Regions from separate parts of the Micromonospora sp. NPDC047521 genome, predicted to be linked through region 1. Evidence: riboswitches for the same ligand, from Rfam matches in the RefSeq annotation. Region 1 holds a riboswitch; each other region holds the start of a gene.
The links. Region 1 has a riboswitch for cyclic di-AMP ahead of ACZ6N8_RS08675 (coiled-coil domain-containing protein). Riboswitches for the same ligand answer to the same signal wherever they lie in the genome.

Region 2: it holds a riboswitch for cyclic di-AMP, as region 1 does, so the genes downstream of both, ACZ6N8_RS04015 (coiled-coil domain-containing protein) here and ACZ6N8_RS08675 (coiled-coil domain-containing protein) in region 1, are expected to answer to the same signal.
Region 3: it holds a riboswitch for cyclic di-AMP, as region 1 does, so the genes downstream of both, ACZ6N8_RS12410 (C39 family peptidase) here and ACZ6N8_RS08675 (coiled-coil domain-containing protein) in region 1, are expected to answer to the same signal.

The regions. Positions count from the first base shown of each region.
Region 1 covers NZ_JBVJGN010000003.1:220,178-227,736, reverse strand. Annotated here, with positions in the region: gene ACZ6N8_RS08685 (HelD family protein) at 1-1,820, shown strand, start outside; gene ACZ6N8_RS08680 (cation diffusion facilitator family transporter) at 1,930-2,847, shown strand; cyclic di-AMP (ydaO/yuaA leader) riboswitch at 2,990-3,121, shown strand; gene ACZ6N8_RS08675 (coiled-coil domain-containing protein) at 3,127-4,191, shown strand; gene ACZ6N8_RS08670 (hypothetical protein) at 4,312-5,064, shown strand; gene ACZ6N8_RS08665 (SRPBCC family protein) at 5,542-6,009, opposite strand; gene ACZ6N8_RS08660 (PfkB family carbohydrate kinase) at 6,194-7,156, shown strand; gene surE (5'/3'-nucleotidase SurE) at 7,153-7,559, shown strand, end outside.
Region 2 covers NZ_JBVJGN010000002.1:26,956-34,514, reverse strand. Annotated here, with positions in the region: gene ACZ6N8_RS04020 (carbonic anhydrase) at 1-266, shown strand, start outside; gene ACZ6N8_RS04015 (coiled-coil domain-containing protein) at 323-1,342, opposite strand; cyclic di-AMP (ydaO/yuaA leader) riboswitch at 1,347-1,477, opposite strand; gene ACZ6N8_RS04010 (YibE/F family protein) at 1,644-3,014, opposite strand; gene ACZ6N8_RS04005 (heavy metal translocating P-type ATPase) at 3,327-5,366, shown strand; gene ACZ6N8_RS04000 (metal-sensitive transcriptional regulator) at 5,373-5,669, opposite strand; gene ACZ6N8_RS03995 (heavy-metal-associated domain-containing protein) at 5,766-5,993, shown strand; gene ACZ6N8_RS03990 (hypothetical protein) at 5,990-6,940, shown strand; gene ACZ6N8_RS03985 (heavy metal translocating P-type ATPase) at 6,953-7,559, shown strand, end outside.
Region 3 covers NZ_JBVJGN010000004.1:364,211-371,769, forward strand. Annotated here, with positions in the region: gene ACZ6N8_RS12395 (CDP-glycerol glycerophosphotransferase family protein) at 1-1,637, shown strand, start outside; gene ACZ6N8_RS12400 (alpha/beta fold hydrolase) at 1,642-2,388, opposite strand; gene ACZ6N8_RS12405 (hypothetical protein) at 2,508-3,548, shown strand; gene ACZ6N8_RS12410 (C39 family peptidase) at 3,621-4,469, opposite strand; cyclic di-AMP (ydaO/yuaA leader) riboswitch at 4,698-4,839, opposite strand; gene ACZ6N8_RS12415 (hypothetical protein) at 5,141-5,911, opposite strand; gene ACZ6N8_RS12420 (hypothetical protein) at 6,043-6,498, opposite strand; gene ACZ6N8_RS12425 (acyltransferase family protein) at 6,580-7,559, opposite strand, start outside.

The DNA of each region.
Region 1 (7,559 bases):
CCAGCACGCTCGTCGTCGACTGGCGGGCGCCGGCCGCCGCCGCCTTCTACCAGGCCACCCCGAACCAGCCGCTGGGCGTGGTGCGTCGCCGCACCATCCAGTCCCGTGGTGAACGGGTCACCCGTGTCGAGGACGACCTGCTGGACCCGTCCGCCGCCCCGGAGGGGATGACTGTGGTCGGGGACGGCGCGCTGCTGGCCACCCTGTCGCGGGCCACCGGCCGGGGCATGCGCGACATCGTGGCGACGATCCAGCGGGAGCAGGACGAGGCGATCCGCTCGCCCGGTTCCGGTGTGACGATCGTCGCCGGTGGTCCGGGGACCGGCAAGACGGCTGTCGCCCTGCACCGGGCCGCCTTCCTGCTGTACTCCGACCGCAGCCGGTACGCCGGCGGCGGCATCCTGGTGGTCGGCCCGTCGTCGGTCTTCGTCGAGTACATCGCCTCGGTGCTGCCGTCGCTCGGTGAGGACACCGCGACCCTGCACTCGTTGGGCACCCTCTTCCCGGGCATGACCGCGACCCGTACCGACCCGCCCGAGGTGGCGGCGGTGAAGGGCTCGCTGCGGATGCGCCGGGTGTTGGAGCGGGCGGTCCGCGACGCCGTGCCGGGCGGGCCTGGCGAGCTGCGGCTGCTCTACCGGGGTGCGTTGCTGCGGCTGGACCGGGCCGAGCTGGACGCGATCCGGGACCGCGCGCTGCACCGGGGCGCCCGACGCAACGAGGTGCGGCGGGCGGGCTTCGACGGGGTGTTCGCCGCGCTCTGGGCACAGGCCCGCCGGCTGAACGTGGGCCGGTTGCCGGAGCAGCGGGCCTTCGAGGACGAGATCGCCGAGCGCACGGAGTTCCGGGAGTTCCTCAAGGCCTGGTGGCCGCGACTGCACCCCCGGCACGTGCTCGGCTGGCTGGCCCGGCCGGACCGCCTGCGCCGCTACGCGGGCGGGATCCTCTCCGGCGCGGAGATCCGGTTGCTGGGCGCGGCGTACCGGGAACTGGACTCCGCCGGGTTGACCATCGCGGACGTGGCGCTGCTCGACGAGTTGGACACGCTGCTCGGCAAGCCGGCGCAGCCGGCGCGGGCGCGGCGCGACCCGTTCCAGCTCGCGGGCGGGGTCCGTGAGCTGAGCACCTTCGGCGACCGGCAGCGCGCCGCGCGGGCGGCGGCCCGGGAACGGCCGGCGGACTACCGGGAGTACGCGCACGTGGTGGTCGACGAGGCACAGGACGTCTCGCCTATGCAGTGGCGCATGATCGGTCGGCGCGGCCGGTTGGCGTCCTGGACGGTGGTGGGCGATCCGGCGCAGACGGCGTGGACCGGTGACCCGGAGGAGCTGTCCCGCGCGCGGGACCAGGCGCTGGGCCGGCGCAAGCGGCACGATTTCACGCTCACCACCAACTACCGCAACTCGTCGGAGATCTTCGCGGTGGCGGCGGCGGAGATCCGCCGGCTCTACCCGGACCTGCCGCTGCCGACGGCCGTGCGTTCCACGGGGGTCGACCCGGTCGAGCTGATCGTGCCCGCCGCCGGATTGGAGACGGCCGTCGTGGAGGCGGCCGCCGGTCTGCTGGCGGAGGTGGACGGCACGGTCGGCGTGATCACGCCGGTCCCCCGCCGCGACGAGGTCGCCGGCTGGCTGGGCACGCTCGGCGCACCGCGCCTGCAGGTCGTGACCAGCCTGGAGGCGAAGGGCATGGAGTACGACGGGGTGGTGCTGGTCGCCCCGAGCGAGATCCGGGCGGATCCGGGTGCCGGGGTACGGACGCTCTACGTGGCGCTCTCCCGGGCCACGCAGCGGCTCACCACCGTTGACCCGACCGGCTGATCGGGCCCCGACGAGCACCGTCGGGGCGGGTGCCGCCCGTATAGTTGCACACATAGCGATGTGCGCATACATTTGACCGGGTCCCGACTGGCGGCGGAGGGTGGGTTTCGTGGGCGCAGGTCATGACCACCACCACGCGTCGGTCGCCAATGCCGCACACCAGCACCGGGGACGGCTCTGGGCAGCGTTCGGGCTGCTCGCCGCCCTGATGGTGGTCGAGGCGGTGGCGGCCTTCCGCACCGGCTCGCTGGCTCTGCTCTCCGACGCCGGGCACATGTTCACCGACGTGCTCGGAATCGGCATGGCACTCGCGGCGATCACCGCCACCCGCCGGTCGACAGGCGACCCGCAGCGCACCTTCGGCCTCTACCGCCTAGAGGTGCTCGCCGCACTCGCCAACGCCGTCCTGCTCTCCGGCGTGGCGGTCTACGTGGTGATCGAGGCGATCCGCCGGTTCGGCGACCCGCACGAGGTACTGGCCGGCCCGATGCTCGCGGTCGCCGTACTCGGCCTGCTCGCGAACGTGGTCGCCTTCGCGCTGCTGCGTGCCGGCGCGCGGGAGAGCATCAACCTCCAGGGGGCGTACCTGGAGGTCCTCGGCGACCTCCTCGGCTCAGTCGGCGTGATCGGCGCGGCGCTGCTCATCACGGTCACCGACTGGTGGTGGGCCGACCCGCTGGTCGCGGTCGCCATCGGCGTGTTCATCCTGCCGCGCACGTGGCGACTCGGCCGGGCCGCCGTCCGCATCCTCGTGCAGGCCGCCCCGGAACACCTCCAGGTCACCGCCGTACACGACCGGCTCGCCGCAGTGCCCGGCGTGGTCGAGGTCCACGACCTGCACGTCTGGACGCTCACCTCGGGCATGGAGGTGGCCTCCGCGCACCTGACCATGGCGCCCGGCGCGGAGGTCGGCACGGTGCTCAGCGCGGCGCGTACCGCCCTGCACGACGACTTCCGGATCGAACACGCGACGCTCCAGATCGAGCCCGGTGCCGCGCCCGGCGCCTGCGGCTCGGTCGAATGGTGACCGCCTTTCGAGAAGTACGCTCGCATTTGCCCGAGTTTTTGGTCATGACGCACGCACCGTCCGTCACATCGGCTGCAAGCGCCCCACCTGCCCCGGTAGGCTCGGTCCCGGCCTCCACCAGGCGGCGCCCTCCCGGCGCCGGTGGCGGCCGCCGCCTAATCGCCCGAGCGGGCGAACCGGGGAACCATGTTCCTGGGGTGCATCCGCGTCAGCGGTAGGGATCTTCCGTCCCGAACCCGTCAGCTAACCCGGTCGGCGGCTGACGGAAGGACATGCGTAGTGGCACCAGCACGACCACCCGCCGCCCGCCTGGCGGCCCTGATCGTCGCGATGCTCGCCCTCGGCGTCGCACTCCCGGCCGGGGCGGCGGCCGCTCCCCCGACCACCCAGCGGGCCGCCGCGGCACCCGACAGCGACGAAGAGGGCGGCACCCCCGCGCTCCGCGCCCAACTGGAAGCCGCCAGCAAGGGCTACCTGGACGCCAAGCGCGCCCTGGACACCTCCGTGCAGCGGCAGCAGCAGCTCACCACCCAGCTCAAGACCACCGAGGCCGAACTGGAGGCCCGCAGCGGCAAGGTCGGCGAGATCGCCGGCGTCGCCTACCGCACCGGCCGCCTCGGCGCGATGTCGGCGCTGCTCAACAGCAACACCCCGGAAGGCTTCATGGACCGGGCCGCCGCGCTGGACGCGGTCGCCGCCAACGAGGACCGGGTGCTACGCGACCTGATCGCCACCAAGGACGAGGCCACCCGCACCCGGGTCGCCCTGGACGGCGAGATCCGCGAGCAGCGCAAGCAGGTCGCCGTGATGGCCAAGCGCAAGGAACAGGCCGAACGGGCCCTGACCGTGGCCACCACACCCAAGCCGCAGACCACCTCCGACAGCGGCTCCAACCGGGGGACGTCCAGCGCGAACGCCACGGCCGCGCCGCGTAACTCCGACGGCTCCTGGCCCTCGGAGTCGTGCAGCGTCAACGACCCCACCCCGGCCAGCGGCTGCATCACCCCGCGGACCCTGCACGCGCTCAACCAGGCAAAGGCCGCCGGCTTCACCAGGTACGTCTCCTGCCACCGCTCCGGCGGCTCAGGTGAACACCCGAAGGGTCGGGCCTGCGACTTCGCCGCGCAGAAGAACGGCTTCGGCGGTGACGCCACCGGCGGCGACAAGACGTACGGCAACAACCTGGCCGCCTACTTCATCCGCAACGCCGACCGGCTCGCCGTGCTGTACGTGATCTGGTACCGGCAGATCTGGCTGCCCAGCAGCGGGTGGAAGTCGTACAGCGGGGCGGGTGGCGACCCGTCCAGCGACCACACCAACCACGTGCACCTGTCGGTGTACTGACCCCCACCCGTGGCCGGCGCCCCGAACCGGGGGGCCGGCCACCGGTACGTCAGCGGGCGTACCCCTGATGTCGCCGACTGTCGGACGACCCGGCGGCGGCCCGGCGGCAGCATCGTTCCCATGCGACTTCCGCCCACGGCCCGCAAGGCACTGCTCACCCTGCACCTGGTCACCTCCCTCGGCTGGCTCGGCACCGACCTGGTGCTGCTCACTCTCGGCGTGGCGGTCCAGCGCGGCGCCGACCCGGCCACGGTCTACCCGGTCACCGCGCTGCTCGGCACCGTGCTGTTCGCGCCGCTGAGCGTGCTGGTCTGGCTGATCGGCGTGGCCAGCGCACTCCTCACCCCCTGGGGACTGCTGCGCTACCGCTGGGTGCTCGTCAAACTCGTGCTCACCACGGTGATGGTCGGGCTGGTCCTGTTCCTGCTCACCCCGAACCTGCGCCACGCCGGAGCCCTGGGGGCCGCACTGCCCGCCCGGGACCGCGCCGACCTGGTGATCGCCCCCGCCGTCTCGACCAGCCTGATGATCATCGCGACGGTGCTCTCCACCTACAAGCCCTGGGGGCGCCGCCCCACCCGCGCAGCCCGCCCCACCAGCTCAGCCCAAACCGCCCGCGCCGGTCGCACCGGTCGTGATCGCGCCGACCGCGCACGCCCTGCCACCCCCGCCACCCCTGCCAGACCGGCCAGACCGGCCGCACCGGCCGGCCCCAGCGCGCCTGCCAGACCCGCCGCACCGGCCAGACCCGCCGGACCGGCCGGCCCCAGCGGGCCTGCCGGACCCGCCGGCCCTGCCGGCCCCGCCGGACCCGCCGGCCCCGCCGGAGCCGCCGGAGCCGCCGACCATGATCGCGCTCGATCCAGGAAGTAGTGGCCTCGGCGTCGTGGGGACAGCACTACATCCTGGATCGAGCGCGATCTTGCGGGAGCGCAAGCAAGATCCGCGCAAGTTCAGGGATGTTGCTGCCTCCAGCGCGCCGGAGGCAGCAACATCGGGGAAGCTGCGCGGATCTTGGCGGCACGGTCGCAGGGCCGGCGCGGCGGGGCGGGGTGCGGCGGGGCGCGGTGCGGCGGGGCGGGGCGCGGTGCGGCGGGGTGCGGTGCGGCGGGGTGCGGCGCGGCGCGGCGCGGCGGGGCGGGGCGGGGCGCGGTGCGGTGCGGCGGGGCGTGGCGGGGCGCGTGCGGTGCGGTGCGGCGGGGTGTGGCGGGGCGCCTGCGGTGCGGTGCGGCGGGGTGTGGCGGGGCGCCTGCGGTGCGGTGCGGCGGGGCGCGGCGGGGCGCGGCGCGGCGGGGCGGGGCGGGGCGCGGTGCGGTGCGGCGGGGGCGCGGGCGGAGGCGTGGAGGTGGGTCAGGCGGGTGGTGGGGGGTTGCTGGCGCGTTCGAGGGCCGGGCCGAGGCGGCTGGCGAGGGCGAGGTGGGCGGCGCGGGCCTGGCGGAACGCGTACCGGAACAGCGGGGCGGGAGCGCTCAGGGTGATCTCGACGTCCACCCGGAGCAGGCCGTCCGATTCGGGGCGTAGGCGGGTGTGGTTGTGCACCGTGGTGGCGGGCCACTGGCGGGCCACCATCACGATCTCGTCGTCGTCGCTGGTGAGCACGTCCGCCTGGTAGGTGGTCCGGAAGCGTAGCGGGCCGGCCACCAGCCGGTCGCTGATGGCGTAGCTCGCCAGGGCGCCGGGGCGGGGCGGCAGTTGTCGGACGTCCACGATCAGTGGGTGCAGTTCGCCCTGCCGGGTCAGGTCGCTGAGCAGCGCGGCGGCGTCAGCGGCTGAGCACCGGGCCTGGACGGTGTAACTGAAGGTATCGCGCCTGAGCACACCGTCTCCCGCCGTCGCTTGTCGCCCGATCGTGCCGTACGCCGATCGGGCTGGCAACGCCCGTCGGACAGCGGCCGTTGCCACGTCGGCCGCCAACTGTCCCATTAAGATCGGTTAGTACGGAATTACTGACCGTGACGGAGGGCGGATTCATGAACGGTGGCGACAGGTGAGCGGGCACGTGATGGTCTTCGCGCCCACTCCGCAACTGACCGTGACCGTGGACCAGCCCAACGACCACACCGAACTGCACCTGCACCCCGGTGGGCAGGGCGTGTGGCAGGCCCGGATGGTGCTGTCGCTGGGGGTCGACGTGGTGCTCTGCGCCGCTCTCGGCGGCGAGATCGGCCAGGTGCTGGAACCGCTGCTGGTCAGCGAGGGGGTGGACCTCAAGGTGGTGGTCCGCGACTCCGGCAGCGGCGGGTACGTGCACGACCGGCGGGACGGGTCGCGGCAGGAGATCGTCGACGTGCCAGGGCAGCCGTTGAGCCGCCACGAGCTCGACGAGCTCTACAACCTGGCCCTGGGTGAGGGCCTGCGAGCCCCCGTGAGCATCCTCAGTGGACCCAACGAGCCGTGGCTCGTCCCGCCCGACCTGTACCGGCGCTTCGCCGCCGACCTCGGGGCCAACGGTGGTCAGGTCGTCGTCGACCTCTCCGGCGACCACCTCGGGGCGGTGCTGGACAGCGGGGTCTTCTTCCTCAAGGTGAGCCACGAGGAGCTGATCCGTGACGGCCGTGCCCGCAGCGACGAGATGCCGGAGCTGACCCGGGCCATGTACGACCTGCACGCCGCGGGCGCCGAGACGGTGGTGGTGAGCCGGGCCGACCAGCCGGCGTTGGCGCTCATCGACGGGGAGCTGTTCGACGTGGAGATGCCCCGGCTGGAGGCCGCCGACCCGCGCGGAGCGGGCGACTCGATGACAGCCGGGGTGGCCGCGGTGGTGGCGCGCGGCGGGGACATCCGGACCGCCATCCGTACCGGCGCCGCCGCCGGAGCGCTCAACGTGACACGGCACGGCCTGGGCACCGGTCGCCTGGACTCGATCACGGGCCTGGTGGAGCGGGTGCGGCTGGTACCTGCCGACAGCCGTCCGCAGGAGCGCACCACCCCGGACGAGCTGGCCGATCGGGTGGTCGAACGATGACGCTGCGGGTCCTCGTCACCAACGACGACGGGATCGCCGCTCCGGGTATCCAGGCGCTGGCCTGGGCGGCGACGCGGCGAGGGCTGGACGTGGTGGTCGCCGCACCGCTTGAGGAGGCCAGCGGCACCAGCGCCGCGATGAGCGCGACGGAGCGCGACGGGCGGGTGGTCGTGCACGACCATCCCCTGCCCGATCTGGACGGTGTGCCGGCGTACGGAGTTGGCGGCACTCCCGGTTTCATCACGCTCATCGCGCTGCACGGGGCGTTCGGCCCGCCGCCGTCGGTGGTGCTGTCCGGCATCAACCGGGGCGCCAACGCCGGTCGCGCGGTGCTGCACTCCGGCACTGTGGGCGCCGCGTTCACCGCCGCCACGAACGGCTGCCGGGCGATGGCCGTCTCCCT
Region 2 (7,559 bases), on a different contig from region 1:
ACGCCGTGCTGCCCAGCCTCCGTCGCGCCGCCGCCGACGGTGTCGACGACATCGACGGCATCGTCGACATCCACATCGCACAGACCGTCGAGGCGTTGCTGGAACAGTCGTCCGTGCTGGCCGACGCGGTGACGCGGGGGCGGTGCGCGGTGGTGGGCGTGTCGTACCGGCTCGCCGCCGGTGTGGTGCGCCCGGTCGCGGCCGTTCCGGCAGGCGTCGCCTCGCTCGACGTACCCGACGGGCCGTCGACGCCCGCCGCCGCCTGACGCGACGAGGGCCGCCCCGCGGTGCGGGACGGCCCTCGATCAGCTGAGCGGGTGGGTCAGAGCAGCGACATGTGGACGTGGTCGGTGTGGTTCGACGGCCCGCTGTACGACTTCCAGCCGGTCGCCGGGAACCAGATCTGCCGGTTCCAGATCACGTAGTAGATGCCGAGGCGGTCGGCGTTGCGGATGAGGAACGCGGCGACGTTGTTGCCGTACGTCCGGGTGTCGTCGTTGTGCCACGGGCTGAAGCCGCTCTTCTGCAACGACCAGTCGCAGGCGCGGCCCTTCGGGTGCTCCCACGGCCCGCCGGAGCGGTAGCAGCCCACGAACCTGTTGAAGCCGGCCCGCTTGACCTCCTTGTACGCGTGCAGCGTGCGCGGCGTGACGCAGCCGGACGTGGTCGGGTCGTCCTCGCTGCACGACTGCGGCTTCCAGTCGCCGTCGGCGGTGCGTCCCGGACCGATCCGGGCGACCGGCGACGTGGCGTCCACCAGGCCTCCGGTGAAGCCCTTCCCACCGACGAGGGCGAGCGCCTTGTCCGCGTCGCGCTTCTCCTTCGCCATCAGGGCGGTCTGCTTCTGCTGCTCCCGTACCTCCGCGTCGAGAAGCAGCTTCGCCTGTTCGGCGCGGGCCTTCACCGCGTTGACCTCGGAGAGCTTCTTCTCGTTGACCATGTTCATCTCGTCGAGCGCGGCGGCCCGCCTGACGAACGAGTCGGGGGCGTCGCTCTCCAGCAGCATCGCGATGGCGCCGATCCGACCGGTCCGGTAGGACTGGGCGGCGATCTGACTGACCTGCGGGGCCAGGGCGTCCAGCTCGGCCTTCGCGCGGTCCACCTCGGCCGCCAGCTCCGCCTGCCGCTTCTTGGACTTGTCCAGCTGGGACTTGGCCGCCACGTAGTCCCGGTTGGTCTTCTCGATGACGTCGTTGAGCAGTGTCGGCTCGCCGTCCTCCTCGTGCCCGGACGGCGTCGGCGTCGTCGGGGCGGCGTTCGCCGGGAGGGGGCCGGCGAGCACGGTCAGTGCGGCGATCACGGCCACCACGGGCGTCAACCAGCGGCGTAGGGGTGCCGTCACGATGTTCCCTTCCGTCGACCGCCGACCGGGTTAGCTGACGGGTTCGGGGCGGAAGTGGCCCCTACCGCTGACGCGGATTCACCCCACGTACCTGGGTTCCCGGCTCGCCGGCTGGCGATTGGGCGGTGGCACCGCAGGCGCCGATTCGCGCCTTCGGCGGTGACCGGCAGCGAGGTTACCCGAGAGTCGCCCCCCTGAGCTACGTCCCGATGCCGACTAAAAGCGTCATTTCGCCATGGCGTTGAGTGACCAGTGATGCGGTTCTCAGGCCGGATGCCCGATCTGGTCACGCTGAGGAGTGTCACCATGCCGTATCCGTGCTCCTGTTCGGCTCTGGCCACCCGTCGGTGGCGGTGGGCGGGGGTGTCGTCCGCGTCCGGTCCGGTCCGTCCACCGGGACCGTTCGCGGGGAGCTCAGTGCGGCCAGGGCCTCCGCCCGGTCCGGCTCGGGCCGGGGGACGGGGACGTCGTCGGCCGGCTCGGCGCTCGACCGTCCGGCGGCGGTCACCACCGCGGCCAGCCCGGTGGTCAGCGGCACGGCGGCGATGAGGCCGAGGGTGGCCACGGCGCTGCGGACGATCTCCTGCGCCAGGAACTCGCTGGTGAGGATCTGCCCGAGGGGGCGCGTGTCGGCGGTGAGCAGGAGCAGCAGGGGCAGCGAGGCGCCCGCGTACGCCAGCACGATCGTGTTGACCGTGGAGGCGATGTGCGCCCGGCCGACCCGGGTGGCCGCCCGGTAGAGCTGCAACCGGGTCAGCCCCGGGTTGGCGTTCGCCAGTTCGGTGACGGTGGCCGCCTGGGTGACCGTCACGTCGTCGAGCACCCCGAGCGAGCCGATGATGATCCCGGCGAGCAGGAGGCCGTGCAGGTCCACGTCGGCCTGGAACATCGACAGCGTGGTGGCGTCCTCGCTGCCGAAACCGGTGAGGTGGGTGGCGGCGGTGGCGATGGTGGCGAGCACGCCGGTGAGGACCAGGCTGCCCAGGGTGCCGAGGACAGCTACCGAGGTCTGCGCGGTCACCCCGTGCGTCAGGTAGAGCACCACGAACATGATCAGGGCGGCACCGACCACCGCGACGACAAGCGGTGACCGGCCGGCGGCGATGCCCGGCAGCACGAAGGTGAGCAGGATGGCGAAGCTGGCGGCCAGCCCGGCGAGCGCGGCCAGGCCACGCCACCTGCCGAACGCGACGATCGCGGCGGCGAAGATCACCGCCAGCCACACCAGCGGTGTGCCGCGCTGGTGTTCGGCGATGTTCCAGTTGCTGGCGCCGGGGTCGGCGGGGTCGGTCAGCTCGACCAGGATCACCTCGTCGCCGACGTCGACCCGGGGTGCTCCGGGGCCGTCCGGTACCGGTGTCTGGACCTGCTGCCCGGCGCTCGGCCCGTCCTGCACCCGGAGGTCCACCGTGCCGCACCGCCCGTCGCCGGCGTTCGGCGTGCCCTCCGGGGTCTGCGGCGTGGGCGGGCACGGTTCGGTAACCACGCGGGTCACTGTGCCGTGGTAGCGCGGGACGTCCGCGCCCCCGCCGGTCTGCGGGGAGTCGCCCCGAGGCCAGAGCACCACAGCCGCGAGCACCGTGGCGACGAACAGGGGTACCACGGTCGCGACGAGGATCCGCCGTACCCGGGGAGGGGCGGACGGAACGGAACGGCTGTGGTCGGAACCCAATGCGAGACTCCCAACGAATCCGGTGCGGGGTACGTGCCGGCGGGCCGGTCGGTTCACCGTCGCCGCGGAAATGCGGTGACGGGCGCGGCGGATCGCGGGATGCCGATCGCTTGATCACGTACGGTGAACGACTGGCTGGACCGGCCGGGGGCGCCGCCGTGTCGCGGCGGCACCGGTGCCGGACTGCGCAGCGTGATCCGGAGGGCCATCGTCGGAATGCTAACCACACAGGCTGTGGGGCGCAGGTCGTGGCGGAGTGTCGGGGTCCCCGAACCGCCCGCGCGGCGGAGTGCGACCCGTGATCGTGGAGTCATGCACGCTGAGTCACCACATGGTCCGCACGGTCAGCATCACGGTGGGCACGACAAGCACGCCGGTCACGATCCGGCGATGTTCCGCCGCCGGTTCTGGGTCTGCCTGGTGCTCACCGTGCCGGTGGTGCTGACCAGTCACCTCGTGGCGGACCGGCTCGGTCCGCGCTGGGACGTGCCGGGGAGTTCCTGGGTGGGGCCGGCGCTCGGCTCGGTGGTGTTCTGGTGGGGCGGCTGGCCGTTCCTGGTCGGCGCGGTCCGGGAGGTGCGGGACCGGGCACCGGGGATGATGCTGCTTGTCGCGATGGCGATCACCGTCGCCTACACCGCGTCGCTGGCCACCAGCGTCGGCGCGTTCGACCTGGACTTCTGGTGGGAGTTGGCGGCGCTGGTCACCATCATGCTGCTCGGGCACTGGCAGGAGATGAAGGCCATCGGGCAGGCCCGGGGAGCCCTCGCGGCGCTTGCCGCGCTGCTGCCCGACGAGGCCGAGCGGGTGGCCGCCGACGGCCGGGTCGAACCGGTGCCGGTGGACGCGCTGCGGGTCGGCGACGTGCTGCTGGTCCGCCCGGGTGGCCGGGTGCCGGCCGACGGGGTCATCGTCGAGGGCGGTGCCGAGCTGGACGAGTCGATGATCACCGGCGAGTCGCGGCCGGTCGCCCGCGCGGCCGGCGGCCGGGTGGTGGCGGGCACTGTCGCCACCGACTCGGCGATCCGGGTCCGGGTCGAGGCGCTTGGTGAGCAGACCGCCCTCGCCGGCATCCAGCGCATGGTCGCCGAGGCGCAGCGCTCGGGCGGTCGGGCCCAGCTGCTGGCCGACCGGTTCGCCGCCGCGTTGTTCTACCTGGCCACCGGGACCGCCGTGCTGACCGTGCTGGTCTGGACGGCGCTGGGCCGGACCGACGAGGCGCTGGTCCGCGCGGTAACCGTCCTGGTGATCGCCTGCCCGCACGCGCTCGGCCTGGCCATTCCGCTTGTCGTCGCGCTCTCCACGGCGGTGGCCGCGCGATCCGGGATCCTGGTGAAGGACCGGTTGGCGTTGGAGCGGATGCGGACCGTCGGCGCGGTGCTCTTCGACAAGACCGGCACGCTGACCCGGGGCGAGCACACCGTCTCCGACGTGACTGTGACGCCTGGCGTGGAGCGGGACGAGGCGCTGCGCATCGCCGCCGGCGTCGAGTCGGACAGCGAGCATCCGCTGGCCCGGGCGGTAGTCGCGGCGGCCGGGTCCGCGGGTCCGGCCCCGGCCCACAGGTTCCGGTCGCTGCCGGGCCGCGGTGTGCGGGCGACAGTCGAGGGTACGGAGTACGCGGTGGGTGGGCCGGCGCTGCTTCGCGAGTTGGGGGTGTCGCTCCCGGCCGACCTGGAGACGGCGACCGGGCGCTGGTCGGCGCGGGGTGCGGCGGTGCTGCATCTGGTGCGGCTGCCGGACACCGTGCTCGGCGCGTTCGCGGTGACCGACGAGGTGCGTCCGGAGGCCCGACGGGCGGTCGACGAGCTGCGCGCCGAAGGCGTCCGGACCATCGCCATGATCACCGGGGATGCGCGGCCGGTGGCCGAGGCGGTCGCCGCCGAACTCGGGTTCCGCCCCGGTGTCGACGAGGTCTTCGCCGAGGTGCTGCCGGCGGACAAGGACGGCCGGGTGGCCGATCTCCAGCGGCGGGGGCTGACCGTGGCGATGGTCGGTGACGGGGTGAACGACGCGCCCGCGCTGGCCCGCGCCGACGTGGGCATCGCGATCGGTGCGGGCACCGACGTGGCGATCGAGTCGGCCGGGGTGGTGCTCGCCTCGTCGGACCCGCGTGGGGTGGGCGCCGTGGTGCGGCTGTCCCGGGCGTCGTACCGCAAGATGCGGCAGAACCTGGCCTGGGCGGCGGGCTACAACGTGGTGGCGCTGCCCCTGGCGGCCGGGGTGCTGGCCTGGGCCGGGGTGGCGTTGAGCCCGGCGCTGGCCGCCGTGCTGATGTCGGCGTCCACGGTCGTGGTGGCGCTCAACGCCCAGTTGCTGCGCCGGGTCCGGCTCTACCCGGAGTCGGACTGAGGGGCGTCAGCCGCGCTTCATCAGCCGGCCGACGGCCGCCATCATCTCGGTGGCCATCTCGTCGGCCCGACCCTCGGCGGCGCCCTCGTGCATGCAGTGCCGCGCGTGGCCGTCGAGCAGACCCAGCGCCACCTTGTCGAGGGCGGCCTGGATCGCGGAGATCTGGGTGAGCACGTCGATGCAGTAGCGGTCGTCGTCGACCATCTTCTCGATGCCCCGGACCTGGCCCTCGACGCGGCGGAGCCGCGCGAGCAGCTGGTCCTTGCTGGCGGTGTACCCGCGGATCGGGGTGGGTGCGGTCATGCCGACCAGGATAGCCTACCCCTGGGGGGTATGGTACGGTCCAACCTGACGGATACCCCCACCGGGTACCGGTAGCGAGGCAGAGGAGACGGTCTGATGGTCAACACCACGTACCAGGTGCAGGGCATGACCTGTGGGCACTGCGTCAGCGCGGTCAGCGCCGAGGTCAGCGCCCTCGACGGTGTACGCGACGTCCAGGTCGACCTCGCCAGCGGCCAGGTCACCGTGAGCAGCGACCAGCCGCTGGACGTGGCGTCCGTCCGGGCCGCCGTCGACGAGGCCGGCTACGAGCTCGTGGACGGCTCATCCGGAGGTCCGGCGTGAACACGGTGACCCGACTGGGCGGTTTCGCCCTCGGTCTCGTGGCGGTCTTCGGCACGGCGTACGGGGTCGGCCGCGTGGTCGACCCCGGCGTCCCCACCGCGGAGATCCGGCACGACGGCGAAGCCGCCCACTCCGACGGGGAGCACGACGAACCGGTCGACCGGTTCCCCGGCGGCCTGCTCGTCTCCGACCGTGGGTACACCCTCGCCCCGGTCGCCGCCCCGGCCGGCGAGTTCGCCTTCACTGTCGACGGCCCGGACGGCCGCCCGGTCACCAGCTACGACGTCGCACACGACAAGCGGATGCACCTGATCGTGGCCCGCCGGGACCTCTCCGGCTTCCGGCACGTCCACCCCGACCTGACTTCGGACGGCACCTGGCGGGTCGCCACCCCGCTGGCCGGTCCCGGGCAGTGGCGGGCTTTCGCCGATTTCACCCCGACCGGTGGCGAGCCGCTGACCCTGGGGGTGGACGTGACAGTCCCCGGCGAGTTGACCGAGCGGCCGCTGCCAGCCCCGGCGACAAGCACAAGCGTCGACGGCTACACGGTCACCCTGGCCGGCGAGCCGCAGCCCGGCCGCACCTCGCCGCTCACCCTGACGATCAGCCGGGACGGGCAGCCGGTCACCGACCTGGAGCCCTACCTGGGCGCGTACGGGCACCTGGTGGCGCTGCGCCGGGGTGATCTGGCGTACCTGCACGTGCACCCGGCCGGGACGCCCGGCGACGGCCGTACCCGCCCCGGCCCGGGCGTCACCTTCCTCGCCGAGGTGCCGTCGGCCGGCACCTACCGGCTCTACCTCGACTTCCGGCACGGCGGAGCGGTGCACACCGCCGAGTTCACGGTCGTCGCCGGCGCCGCCACGGCCGGGGGCGATCCCCGCCCGAGCGGAACCACGCCGACCGGGGAGGCCGAGCACGGCACCCCCGGGCACGGGCACAACTGACGGGACCAGACGATGACCACCACCAGCAGACCGCTGCCCGAGGCGCCGAACCGGATCGAGTTGGCGATCGGGGGGATGACCTGCGCCGCCTGCGCCGCCCGGATCGAGAAGAAGCTGAACCGGATGGACGGGGTGAGCGCCACGGTCAACTACGCCACCGAGAAGGCCACCGTCCGCTACGTCGACGGCGTCACACCTGACGACCTCATCGACACCGTGCAGAAGACCGGTTACACGGCGGCGCTGCCGGCGCCGCCGGCCAGCACCGAGGAGCCGGTGGACCCGCTGAGGGGGCCGCGTACCCGGCTCTGGGTGTCGGCGGCGCTCAGCGTGCCAGTGGTCCTGCTGGCCATGGTTCCCGCCTGGCAGTTCGACTACTGGCAGTGGCTGTCGCTGACCCTGGCCGCCCCGGTGGTGGTCTGGGGTGGCCTGCCGTTCCACCGCGCGGCGTGGACCAACCTACGGCACGGCGCGGCGACAATGGACACGCTGGTCTCGCTCGGCACCCTGGCGGCGTTCGGGTGGTCGCTCTGGGCGCTCTTCCTCGGCGACGCCGGGATGCCGGGCATGACGCACCCGTTCCGTTTCGACATCACCCGCACCGACGGCGCGGGCAACA
Region 3 (7,559 bases), on a different contig from region 1:
GGTGCCTGAGCACCGGGCTGGCCGTGCTGGCCTTCGTCGTGCTGGCGCTCACCGGGGCCACCGACTGGGGGCTGGCGCTGGCCGTCGCCGCCTTGGCCGCGGCAGCCGTCGAGCAGCGGATCCGGCCCAGCGCCGACCTGGTCGCCGAGACGGCCCTCATCGCCGCCGCCGTGCTGGTCGGCTACTCCCGGCGGCTCGACGACGGGCTCGACCCGGCGCTGGTGGCCACCGCGCTGGTCCTGCTGGGGCTGGTGCTGCTGGTGGGGCCGCTGCGGACGGCCGGGAACCTGGAGATCCGGGCGGCCAACCTGCCGGTGCGGTCCTGGACGCCGCTGGTCGCCGACCGGCTCGGCACCGCACTGCTGGGGCTACTCGCCGTCGTGGCCCTCGCCGCCGCGCTGGTCCTGCCCGCCGTCGTGGCGCTTGTCGCCAGCCTGCTGGTGGGCGCGGGGGCCGGGGCTGTCGCCCTGGACCTGGCCCGGCGCCGGTTCCGGCCGGCCGCCGCTGGCGGGGCGGTGGCCCGCGCGCTGCGCCGGCACGAGCCCGAGTTCCTGCTCTACTTCTCCGCACCCCCCGGTTCGGAGTACCAGGTCACCATGTGGCTGCCGTACCTGGAACGGATCGGCCGCCCGTTCGTGGTGCTGGTGCGGGAGCCGGAGTTCCTCGCGCCGATCGCCGCCGCCACCGACGCGCCGGTGGTCTACTGCCCCACCCTGCGGGCGATGGACGAGGCGCTGGTGCCAAGCCTGCGGGCGGCGTTCTACGTCAACCACGGCGCCAAGAACAGCCACTGCATCAGGTTCACCCAGCTCACCCACGTGCAGTTGCACCACGGCGACAGCGACAAGGCGCCCAGCGCCAACCCGGTGTCCGGGATCTTCGACCGGATCTTCGTGGCCGGCCCGGCGGCGATCGAGCGGTACGCCCGCGCCGGCGTACGGATCCCGGCCGAGAAGTTCGTGGTGGTGGGCCGCCCGCAGGTCGAGTCGATCGAGGTACGCCCCGAGCCGGTACGCGGGCTCGCCCACCCGACGGTGCTCTACACCCCCACCTGGACGGGGCACCACGCCGACGCCGACTACTGCTCCCTGCCGGTGGCCGAGAAGCTGCTGCGGCGGCTGCTGGAGCGCGGCGCGACAGTCATCCTGCGGGCGCACCCGTACACCGCGCAGAATCCGGCCTCGGCCCGGCAGCTCGGCCGGTTGACCGAGCTGCTGGTCGCCGACCGGGCCCGCACCGGACGGCAGCACGTCGTCGGCGCGGCGGCCCGCGAGCTGAGCCTTACCGAGTGCGTGAACCGCTCGGACGCGCTGATCTCCGACGTGTCCGGGGTGATCTCCGACTACCTCTACTCCGGTAAGCCGTACGCGGTGACCGACATGGGCGACGAGGGCGACGGGTTCGTGCGGCGCTTCCCGTTGGCCGGGGCCGGTTACGTGCTGCGGCGGGACATGTCGAACACCGACGAGGTGTTGACCGACCTGCTGGACACCGATCCGGCGGCCGAGGCGCGCTGGGCAACCCGCCGCCACTACCTGGGCGACTTCCCGGCCGAGACGTACGCCGAGGCGTTCCTGACCGCCGCCCGCCGGGAGCTGACGCCGCAGCGGACACTCACCGCCCCGGCGGGCGTGTAGCGCCTCAGCGGTACGGGTCGAGCAGGGCCAGCACCGCCGCCGGGTCCTCCACGTGTGCGTTGTGCCCGAGCCCGGGCAGCGTGACGACCGGGACGCCGTACTCCTTGAGCTGCGCGTCGGTGACCATCGGGTCGTGCTCGCCGCGGGCCAGCACCACAGGCACGTCGGTGGCGGCGATCAGGGCGGCCAGGTCGGGCTCGCCGACGGCGAACGCGCCGGGATCCATGGCGAGGCGCCACCGGCCGTCGACCTGCCGCAGCCCGGCGTCCACCACCGGATGGTCCGGTGGGAGCAGGCCGGCCAGCCCGGAGACCCGCAGGTAGCGGCGTGCCGCCTCGGTGCGGTTGGCGAACCAGCTGACCGGGCGGGCGGCCAGCTCGGCGGCGCGGTCCAGCTCGGCGGGCGACCAGACCGCCTTGATGCCCAGCCCGACCACCGCGTCGACAGGCAGTCCGGCGTCGCGGGCGGCCAGCGCGAGACCGACGACGCCTCCGAGCGAATGCCCGAGCACGACGAGCCGGTCGTCGGCCGCCATGCCGCGGGCGATCCGGTCGGCAAGACCAGCGAAGGAGTACGACGGCAGCGGCGCCGACCAGCCGTGACCGGCCAGGTCCGGGGCGAGCCACCGCGCGGGCCAGTGCTGCTCCAGCAGCGGCGCCCAGGGCAGCCACACGTCGCCGCTCGCCCCCATCCCGTGCAGCAGCAGCAGGATCGGTCCGCGACCGGCTTGACCACCCGATTCATCCGCCACGGCCGCAGTCTCCCACGGTTCGCGGCCCGGAACGAGAGTCGAACGCGGACCCGACCGGCGATGATCCACTGTAGAGTGCGGCGCCTGGACGGGCATCGTCGTCGCGGGAGGGAGCCTCCGTGCTCAGAAGGCATCGATCAACGCTTGCGGCGGCGGTGGCCGTCGTCGCGCTCGGCGCGGCACCTGACGCGCCCGCGCTCGGCACGCCGTCGGGCGTCGCGCCGCACGGCGCGACTGTCGCGGCGGCCGACCGGGTCCTGCGGGTCTACAACAACAACATCGAGAACCTGGTGGTGAACAACGCCGACGGGAGCTGCACCCGGATCTCCGGACCGGACCACCTGACCTCGATCCTGGTCGACGACGCCGGACGCACAGGCACCAGCGGTGTGGTGGCGCCGGACCTGCTGATCGTGCAGCAGGTGCGCGGCAGCGGCCAGGCCGAGGCGTACGCCGACCAACTGTCGGCGAAGTTCGGCTACCCGGCTGGCACGTACGGGGCCATCGTGGCCTGGACGGACCCGGAGCCGTGGGGCAGCACGCACAAGTGCAGCTCCCAGTCGCTGGGCGACCTGAAGAAGAAGCAGACCAACGCGATCATCTGGAACACCAGGACGCTCAGCCTCGCCGCCGGCGACATCTCCAAGTACTGGAGCGCGGGCTGGCTCAAGCCGGGCACGGCGTACGCCAACGGCGCCGGGTGCACGCTGTACAAGCCGCCGAACAGCGACCCGGACAGCACCGACTACTACAAGTGGAAGCGGACCAGCGCCATCGCGGCCCGGTTCACGATCAGGGCGACCGGCACCAGCGTGTTCGCGGCGACCATGCACCTGCCGCAGGAGAACCGGCAGAACGCGTGCGCCGGCGACGGCGACCGGGGCATCGCCAACAGCGGCATCCACCTGGGCGCGGACGCGACGAGCCTGTTGAACGCCTCCACGATCCGGATCGTGGGGATCGACGCGAACCGCACGGGCATCGCGGCCAGCACGCTGAGCGGCTACGGCATGACCGGCTACGGCTCGGCCGCCACCAGCGGGTCCAGCAAGATCGACTATCTGTTCGTGAAGGGCACCGTACGGCCGTCCAGCATCGGGCACACGGTCAGCGGGACGAAGTCGAACCACCTCGCGCTGTACGGCTTCATCGACTACTGAGCACGACACGAAGACGCCGCGGGCGCCGGCCCCTCGTGGGGGACGGCGCCCGCGGCGGTCCATCCGCCTGGGTCAGGCGGAGTAGCCCCGGGTGGCGATCCAGTTGGCCAGGTCGATCGTGGTGACCCAGTACGACGCGTCGGCCGCGTTCGCCGAGTCGGCGATCCGCACGGTCCGGCCGTTGTCCCGGTAACCCACCACGGCGATGTAGTGCCCACCGCCGTAGGAGTGCCAGCCGCCGTTGGTGTCGACGGCGTCGCCGGCGACGTTCGCCACCACGCCACGGCCGTCGGTGATGGCCTTGACGACGTCGGCCTGGAGCTGGTCCATCTGGGCCGGGCTGGGGGTGCCGGCGAACATCCGGGTCCGGTACGGGGAACCCTTGACCTCGGCGTTGAGCACGCGTGTGGTGTCCAGGGCCGAGTTGGTGCCCATCTCGGTGGTGCCCAGCTTGACGGCGAGTTCGTTCTGGGTGCGGTCGATGCCGCTGGCGCTGAGCGCGTTGCGGGTGGCCGCCGGACCGCAGTTGTAGTACGTGTTCTGCGCCTCGTAGTCGTAGTCGAGCACCTTCGTCGCGGGCGGCTTCGGCGGCGTCGGCTTACGGGTGAGGTCCGGGTTGCCGCTGGCCTTCGCGGCGGGCGACGCGGCGCTGGTGGCCGGGGCGGCGCTGCTCGGCGCGGCGCTGGCCGAGGGGGGCGCGACACGTGCCTGGCCACGGGAGGCGGCCATGTCGCTGCGCATCTCGGCGACGGTGGTCGCGGTGTGCTGGCCGGCCGGGGCGTCGTCGGTGTCGGTGAGCAGGACACCGGTGGTGGTCGCGAGCGCGAGGGCCGCGGCGGAGGCGGCGACGATCTGGTACGGACGTTCGGTGGTGAGACGGCGGAGCTGACGCTTCAGGGTGTGCTTCACGGGGTCCTCCACGGTTCGGGGGGAGAGCGGCACACCGGGGCCGAGCCGGTATCCGGGCAGGCGCCAGCGCGCGAACCGTGGTCCGCGGATGGTGAACCGCTCGAGGGGAACGCCCGGCGCGGCCGGGCGGGAAGGGCGATGACCCGGGGGGTCAGCTCACCGGACGGATGAGCGGGGGCACCGCGACGCCGTGGAGGCGGGGGAACAAGCGAGGGGTGGAGAGGTGCTGCACGAGGATGGAACTCCTTCCGACACCGCCTACCGGGTTAGCTGACGGATTCGGGCGGGAAGATCGCCCTACCGCGGGCCGTGGCTCGCGGATTCACCCCGGACGTACTGATGGGTCCCCGGTTCGTTGATCACGATTGAGCGGGTCGGCGCGGCGTCGCCTCTTGCGATCGGTAACCGCACCGGACAGGACGACAGTACTTGTGGTGCGTACGCCTGCCAAGCCGCGCCCACCTGCGTAAACATCATTCTGGGCGACAATTTCTGCGCGTATTGCCGATGACGTGACTCGATGGGACAACCGGTGACGGCGACGCCTGTGGTCGACAACCGGACACGTCGTCGACAACGACGTCGGATTCGCGTGAACAACGGGCCCGATCGCGCCGACCGCCCGATTTCGCGGGCCCGTGACCGGGCTCACGTCACAGATCGGGCTCAACCGACGGGCGGGCTCAACTGACGCGCGCCGGGCGCCAGCGGGCCACCGCGGCGGGACGTACCGCACCGGTCGCCGCCCGGCGGGCCGGCGCCGGGCCGGGTCGCAGTCGGGCTGCGGCCGCGTACGCCTCCTCGGCGAGGGTGCGGGCCGACTCGGCGGCCAGTTCCGCGTCCCGCCAGGCCGACCGTTCCCGCTCGGCGGCGACCCGGTAGTCGGCGAGCCTCGCGTCCCTGATCGCCCGGGCGAGCAGCACCTCCTGCTCGACGGGGTGCCGGCGGGGATCCCAGCCGCGCCGGTGCCCGAACACGTCACCGAGCTGCCCCATGGTCAGCTCCCCGCGCCAGTACGCGGCCATCGCGGCACGGTGCAGGTACCGCTCCCGGGCGGCGTACTCGGCGGGGGTGTGCGGGGTACGCGGGGTGGGCAGCGCCCCGGCGCCGGCGAACCGACGGGCCACGGTGTCCGCCTCGTCGTACCCGGCCCAGGCCCGCTCCGCCTCCTCCTGGGTGACCAGCCAGTCAGCTCGTCGCCGTCGGGCGGTCTGCGCGGCGCCGGCGGCGGCGACAGCCACCTCCTCGGCGTACCGGCGCCTGTCGGCGGCCTCGGCGGCCGCGGCCTCCCGGGCGGTGGGCGCGGTCGGGCCCGGCTCACCCGTCGGCCCGTCCCGCTCCGGACGGGCGACGAGGACGGCGGGCACGCTCAACGCCAGCAGGAACAGCACCGACCAGATGGCGGCGGCCTGCGGCACCTCGGTCAGGAACTGGTAGAAGACGACGGTCTCCATGATCGACACCTCGGAGCGACAGCGATGCGACGGTGAGCCGCACGGGCCGGGCGGGTCGTGGCGTGGCCACGGGCCGACGGGTGCGGGTGGTTGATCGACAGGCGCGGCGGCGGGACGCTCGTCCCGATGGCTCAGCGGGAGGGCGGGGCCCGGGGTGCCCGGCTGGCCGGGCCGTGGGCGTGGGGCCGCCGCTCGGACCGGGCAGCGCTCGCCGGGGTGACACTCGTGGCGGCGGGCAGGATCCCGGCGGCCAGCCGGGCGGGCTGCGGGTCGACCGACCGGGTCGAGGTGTGCCGGTCGGCGGCGTCGTCGGCGACGACCGACGGCAGGTGCCCGATGGCGACCACGCCGACCGGACCGGACGGCGTGCTCGGGCCGGTGACGAGACCCGGTGCGACGCTGGCCTGCCGCATGATCGGCCCGCTGGCGGTGAACGTCGACGCGGCGTCGGCGAACGTCGGGGAACCGGCGGAGGCGGGCGGTGCGCCCGCGCCGAGCGCGAGGGCGACGACGGCCAGGCTGGTCAGCACCCGTGTGGCCCAGCGCGCCACCCACCACAGGGGACAGGTGAGCGCGACCGGAAGCACGTCCTCACGCTACCGCCGTCGCCGGCCGGACGCACCGACGCCGGGCGTGTCGGGTCACGCCGCGCCGACCAGCGTGGACGATCAGCGCGAGTCGGCGTACGTCGATCGGTTTTCGGGCCGGGGCCCGGCGGTCGGCGCGTTCCCGGCCTGGTGGGTGGGTTCGTCAGCGCCGGTGGCTGGTGTGCGCGGACGCGGGACGGCCGACGTGTGGGCCCGGCGGCTCGGGGCGAGCCGGCGCATCATCGGTGTCTCCACGAAGCGGTGCAGCAGTGCGGCGAGGACGAGGTTGACCGACAGGAAGCCGAGCACCACAGCCGGGCCGCGCCACCCGCCGAACCCGGTCCCCCAGTCCCCCGTCCACCGCAGCACGCTCGTCATCACCAGCACGTGCACGAGGTAGAACGCGAACGAGACCTCACCGAGCCAGACCAGCGGGCGGGACCGCCACGGCGAGCGTCGGCCCCGCACGTCGGCGTCCGCCGCGGCGGTGATCACCAGCAGGTAGGCCACGGCAAGCAGGGTGGTCCACAGCTCGGCGCGGATCCACTGTGCCGCTGCCACCCAGGTGGCCACGAAGATCGCGCTCGCGACGGTCAGGCCGGGACCGCGCCACAGGCCCCGGCGCATCAGCTCGGCCGCCACCGCGCCCAACCAGAACTCCAGCGACCGCGTCAGCGGGAAGACCTGGGTGAACCACCACCGGCTGTCCTCCGGCACCAGGTGCTGGGCCGGCCAGAGCGCGAGGATCAGCAGTGGCAACGCGACGATCAGCGTCCACAGCAGCGCGGGCCGCGCCCGGCGCAGCAAGGGCAGCACCAGCGGCAGGCACAGGTAGAAGAAGAACTCGCAGGACAGCGACCAGCTCACCGTGTTGATGCTGTAGAACCAGCCCGGCCTGGGGTCCCAGGCCTGCAACAGCAGGAGGTTCTCCAGCGCGACGGCGGGCAGGACGGGGTCGGCGAACCACCAGGCGACAAGCAGCGCCGCCGCCCACAGCACCAGGTGGTTCGGGTAGATCTTGGCGACCCGCCGGCGCCAGAACGTCCGCCGGGAGTCGCCCG